DNA from 2 places in the Exiguobacterium sp. s150 genome. Region 1 is predicted to be linked to the other one. Evidence: a T-box and tRNA genes for the amino acid it is inferred to sense, from the RefSeq annotation. Region 1 holds a T-box; the other holds one or more tRNA genes.
The links. The T-box of region 1 lies ahead of argS (arginine--tRNA ligase). A T-box ahead of a tRNA ligase gene usually reads a tRNA of that ligase, here a tRNA-Arg.
Positions count from the first base shown of each region.

Region 1 (3,088 bases):
AGGATGCGACGTTTCGAGTAAGTCGAACACGCGGGGCCTTTCGACTGGTTGACGCGTCTTCAAGTCGAAGTAGAGCGAGCGGTCGAACAAGGCGAACTCGACGAAGCCGGCGTCATATTGATTCAGCCGTTCACATTGGCTTAAAAATACTTCAATCGCTTGGGCCTCGCTTTGCGACAAGGAGACAGCTTCTTTTGCCTCGTCATACTGCTCGATGAGCGATTTGAACGCGTCTTGCCGTCCTTTTTGAATCAACAGCCGCTTGATGAAAAACGTGAGCGCGGCGGCGATGCTGCTGACGACGAGCAAGTTCGTCTCGCGGAAAAAGGAAGCGGCCAAAATAAAGACGAGGCTGACGATATACGTGTAAAACGCGATGCTTAAAAAATCACGGACGGGCACATCGACACGGAACCACCAACCGACTTGATACTTTTGAATGACGGTGTTCACGATGATGGCGAGAATCAGTCCGGCGAGCGGGAGGAACGAGTCTTGCGTATAAAACCCAAGACCGGTCTGTCCGCCGAGCGCCAAATAGACGCTTGCCGGGATGGCGAGTTCTAAGAAAGACGTGATCGCATTCCACGGGTACGTGAAGCGGAAACGCCTGAGCGCGACGCGCGGCTTCAAGTTGACGAATTGGAAGACGAGCAATCCGATTTGGTTGACGAATAACGCTGTCTCAAAATCGAAGAATAAAAAGATGATGAGGACGATGCTTTCTGAAAATGTGAAATAAACGCCTTTACGCTCGATTGAGTCCATTTGGAAGATGATGACGAGTAACGCGATCAAGATGAACGGCAGCGGCTCGATCGCCGGTGCGTTCAATACGCCTGTCGCGAACAAGGTGACGGTCAGCAGAAGAAATAAACTCCAAACACCCCAACCGAGGGCAGACATCTTGCGGAAATGGTTCATGGCCCCTCCTACTGTGGGAAATCGATGGTGTATCGTAAAATTCGGCATGATGCGGCGACAGTCCTGCCTAATCCTCATGATGGCGGAATTCTAGCATTGAGTCTACAGGAATTATCCTCTATAATGAAATTGCTTTTCAACCACATAGACGAAAGTCGATGAAAAAGAGAGTAACGATTGTCGAGTCAACAAAGCGACCTAGGGATTGGTGAGAGCCTAGGCTGACAGACGTCGCGAAACGCACTTTTGAGATGCTACCCGAACCTTGAGTAGGCGTAGCCGGGGGACCCCCGTTATCACCGATAAAGCGGTCTGCGTCATGCAGGCAAGAAGAGTGGTACCGCGGGCCATCCCGTCTCTTTGCATCTGTGCAAAGGGCGTTTTTTTTATGTTGTGAATGAGGACAAGGAGGAAATGAAATGAGTTATGAACGCAAGTATGCAGAAGCACTGTCCCGTGTCATCGGCGACGAACTGACGGTCGACCAGATTGAGGACTTGATCGAAAAACCAAAACATGAAGCACACGGGGATCTCGCCTTCCCGTGTTTCCAACTCGCGAAAGCGTATCGCAAGGCCCCGGTCATGATCGCGACAGATATCGCGAACGACTTGAACGACGACTTGTTCACGAAAGTCGAGGCGGCCGGCCCATACGTCAACGTCTTCTTGAGCCGTGACGTCGTCTCGCAAGAAATCATCAACACGGTGCTCGACGAAAAGACGGACTACGCGACGCACGCGACGCGTAACGAGACGATCGTGACCGACTTCTCGTCACCGAACATCGCCAAACCGTTCTCGATGGGCCATTTGCGCTCGACCGTGATCGGAAATGCGATCAACCAAATCGCGCGTAAGAACGGCTACGACGTCGTCGGCATCAACCACCTCGGCGACTGGGGAACCCAGTTCGGAAAGCTCATGGTCGCGTATAAGAAATGGGGCGACGAGGCAGCCGTGCGCGCCAACCCGATTGCAGAGCTTTTGAAGTTGTACGTCCACTTCCATGAGGAAGCGAAGACGCAACCGGAGCTCGAAGACGAAGGTCGCGCTTGGTTCAAGAAGCTCGAGGACGGAAACGAAGAAGCGACCGAGCTTTGGCAATGGTTCCGTGACGAGTCACTGAAAGAGTTCCAAAAAGTGTACGACCTTCTTGGTGTCGAGTTCGACAGCTTCAACGGCGAGGCGTTCTATAACGACAAGATGGACCGCATCGTCGGCATGCTCGAAGAGAAGAATCTTCTTGTCGAGAGTGAAGGGGCGATGGTCGTCTCACTCGAAGACGAGAACTTGCCACCGTGCTTAATCAAGAAAAAAGACGGTGCGACGCTTTATGCGACGCGTGACCTCGCGGCAGCCGTATATCGTCATGAGACGTACAACTTCGTCCAGGCGAACTACGTCGTCGGCGGCGAGCAGGCGCTTCACTTCAAGCAACTGTTCTCTGTTCTTCGTAAACTCGGTTACGACTTCGTCGATGGGATGCACCACGTGCCGTTCGGCTTGATTTTGCAAGAAGGAAAGAAGATGTCGACGCGTAAAGGCCGCATCGTCCTCCTCGAGGAAGTGTTGAAAGAAGCGATCGAGAAAGCGCAAGCGAACATCGCCCAGAAGAACCCGGAACTTGCGAACGCGGACGACGTGGCACGCATGGTCGGTGTCGGCGCGGTCATCTTCCATGACTTGAAGAACGAGCGCATCAACAACATCGAGTTCGACCTCGACAGCATGCTCAAGTTTGAAGGGGAGACAGGTCCGTACGTGCAGTACACAAACGCACGCGCGAACTCACTTCTTCGTAAAGGGAATTACGACGGATCGGCTTTCACCGGTGCGGACGACGATTACACATGGGGTGTCGTGACGATGCTCAACGCGTTCCCACACGTGATCACACGTGCCCACGAGCGTCGTGAGCCGTCAATCATCAGCCGTTACGTCCTTGACTTGGCCCAAGCGTTCAACAAGTATTACGGCCACGTCCGTGTCTTGGAAGAAGACGCCGGCAAACAGTCGCGTCTTGCCCTCGTCAAAGCGGTGACGATCGTCTTGACCGAAGGACTCCGTTTGATTGGTGTTCAAGCTCCAGAGGAAATGTAAGCACGACAAAAGGGACCTGTTTTTTTAAGGTCCCTTTTCTTATGCCTTCATCCGTGTCACGG
Region 1 is NZ_JACSMC010000023.1:13,703-16,790, reverse strand. It holds gene KNP76_RS11170 (GGDEF domain-containing protein) at 1-924, opposite strand, end outside; T-box leader at 1,074-1,287, shown strand; gene argS (arginine--tRNA ligase) at 1,344-3,026, shown strand; gene KNP76_RS11160 (metallophosphoesterase family protein) at 3,066-3,088, opposite strand, start outside.

Region 2 (3,088 bases), on a different contig from region 1:
GCGTCAAACCGCCGCTTCCAACCGTGAAGGTCGGATCGGTGACGGCCGAAGTGAAGCAGTCGACGTATTGTTGGGCGAATGGGGACGAGGCCGTCTGTGAAGATCACGCCTTGCCTGAGCCGGACGACTTGCAAATTGTGACGGTCGAACCCGGTGCAACGGTTGACGTCTCGTTCCATGAAGCGCCGGACAATGAGACGTTCCATCAAATCGTGGACGGGGAACTCGTCCCGGCCGAGCGAATCGTCCCATCGGAGCCAGGCGTGTATCTGTTCGAGACCGGCGGGGACTGGGCGAATGGGGATAGTCGCTACGTGTTCGGGGTCGAGGTGACGGAATAAAGAAAATCCCTTCTCAGACGAGAAGGGATTGATGTGTTAACGCGTCATGACCTTGTCGATGAGACCGTAGTCTTTCGCTTGGTCAGCAGACATGAAGTAGTCGCGCTCTGTGTCGCGCTCGATGACTTCAAGCGGCTGGCCTGTGTTGTCGGCCATGATTTGGTTCAACTTCTCACGCATCTTGATGATCCGCTCGGCGTGGATTTTTATGTCCGACGCTTGACCTTGCGTGCCGCCGAGTGGTTGGTGAATCATGATCTCCGCGTTCGGCAATGCGAAGCGTTTCCCTTTTTCACCGGCTTGGAGCAAGAAGGCACCCATCGATGCGGCCATTCCGATACAAATCGTCGACACGTTCGGCTTGATGAAGTTCATCGTGTCATAAATCGCCATTCCGGAAGTGATCGAACCACCCGGGCTGTTGATGTAAAGCGAGATGTCCTTATCTGGGTCCTCGGCTGCAAGGAAGAGAAGCTGCGCGACGATCGAGTTGGCGACGTTGTCGTCAATCGCACTTCCGAGCAAGATGATCCGGTCTTTGAGCAAGCGTGAGTAAATGTCATATGCGCGTTCCCCACGACCTGTTTGTTCGATAACTGTTGGAATTAACATTGAATCTGCCTCCTTTATGTAGGTTGTAAACATATCATACCGTTATAGTCAATGTTGGTCAAACGATAGTCATCGTTTTTCACCTATTCCACCATTCTTTGGCGATGAAACGAAAAAAGAGGCCAGGCGTGTGCCTGACCTCTTACATATGATACACCCGGAGAGATTCGAACTCCCGACACCTGGCACCGGAAACCAGTGCTCTATCCCCTGAGCTACGGGTGCATGTTCTCTGACACGATTTATTATACATTTGTTTTTTTAAAAAAGCAATCCTGTTTCATGACCTTTTTTTGAAGCGGCGTGGAGTCGCTTCCGCTACAATAGGAGGCGAGGGGAGTGACCGAGATGCAACGGCAAGAGCAGCATCAAGTACAACGACAACAATTGACGCAAGACATGCTACGGCGTCTGCCCGTCCTAGAGGCGGACCGGGCCGCCATCGTGTTCCAACTCGGACGGCTCGCGGCTCGAAGCGGACAGGTCGCCAAAGGGAACGGCATGGTCGAGTGGATTGCCGACGCGGGGGCCGGTTTCGAGGCGCGTCTGTTCGAGCAGATCGAGGAAGGGAGCGGGACGGAAGCGGAGAAGGCGCTCCAACGACAGCTCGTCCTCGCGCTCGACCATCGGGGGCTGTTGCCCGAGACGGATGCGATGCTCGCGGACCAATTCGGTGTCGAGGAGAGCGCCATCGAGTCAGCGCGCCGGGCGCTCTTGTTTCTAGAACCGACGGGCGTCGGAGCGAAAAACGAACACGAATGCCAATATCGACACGCCATCGAACACGACGACCCGCTCGTCTTGGACGTGTTCGAGGCAATGGAGGCGGGCGTCGACGATGTCCCGGGCCGCCTCGGGTTGAGTGCGTCCGAATTCGATCGCGTCACGCGCCTCATCGCGACGTTGCCGAAAGTGCCACTATTATATGAAGAAACCGAACAAATTTTCCCAGAGCTCGAAGTGAGACGGGAGGACGGACAGCTCGTCACGACGTGGTTCACGCCGGCACTCGACATCGAGGCGGACGCAGAGCTGACGTGGTGGCACGACACGCTCGCGATGCGGGCGAAGACGTTGCAGTCGATTTGGGACGTCATCGCGGAACGGCAGGCGGACTGGTTGAACGGGGAGCTCGTATTACACCCGTTGACACGAAAAGAAGTCGCCGCGCGTATCGGTAAACATGAGTCGACGGTCGGGCGGGCGATTCAACAGAAGTTTGTCCGCACCGAGGGCGGCACGATGGCATGGCGTGATTTGTTCGTGCGGGCGACCGTGCGGGGACAGTCGCCGTTCATGATCAAACGCATCATCGCCGAGCTGATTTGTTCCGAGACGGCACCGCTTAGTGATCAGGCGTTGACCGAGGCGCTCGCGAACGAAGGGTATCACGTGACGCGACGGACGGTCGCCAACTATCGGGAAGCGCTCGGTTTCGGCAACTCGCGGGAACGGGAGCGGCAACTATGGAAAGGAGAGAGTTGAATGAAGCTGACACTTTATCGGCGTGACAACTGTTCGTTATGCGAGGAGGCGCTCGTCATGCTCGAATGGTTGCGAGAGGACTATCCGTTCGAGCTCGAGCAAATCGACATCACGACGGACGAGGCGCTCGAGGCCAAGTACTTGTTCGAGATTCCGGTCGTCATATATGAAGGGCACGTCATTAGTCAAGGGCGATATGATGACAGCAAAGTTGAAGATTTTGTTAAGTATACGCTTACATCGAAAAAAAACGTTTAGAGGGGTTGCAAGACGGAAAAGTGATTGATAAGATGGACTCGTAGCGGTGGGACGTAAAAATAAAAGTGGGACAAAAAATGTCCACACTTAAAGTCGAGGGGGAATGAGGTATGATCCAGCAACTGATTCATGTTCAGAAGCAAATCGTCCCAGACCTGCTCGACACGCTCCGACATCGTTACGACATCTTACATTATGTCCGATTGATGCAGCCGATTGGCCGCAGGACATTGGCCACGAGCCTCGGGCTAACGGAACGAATCTTAAGGCGGGAGGTCGACTTCTTGAAAGACCAAGGTCTACTCGCAGTCGCCACTCAGGGTATTTCCCTTACGGAATCGGGCCGAAACGTTCTTCGAGACTTGCATGAGGTCATGGGAGAAATCCTAGGT
Region 2 is NZ_JACSMC010000002.1:107,376-110,463, forward strand. It holds gene KNP76_RS02155 (hypothetical protein) at 1-341, shown strand, start outside; gene clpP (ATP-dependent Clp endopeptidase proteolytic subunit ClpP) at 378-953, opposite strand; tRNA gene KNP76_RS02165 (tRNA-Arg) at 1,106-1,178, opposite strand; gene KNP76_RS02170 (RNA polymerase factor sigma-54) at 1,302-2,438, shown strand; gene KNP76_RS02175 (glutaredoxin family protein) at 2,439-2,696, shown strand; gene KNP76_RS02180 (sugar-binding transcriptional regulator) at 2,807-3,088, shown strand, end outside.
Region 2: it encodes a tRNA-Arg, which carries the amino acid that the T-box ahead of argS (arginine--tRNA ligase) is inferred to sense. The anticodon was not compared.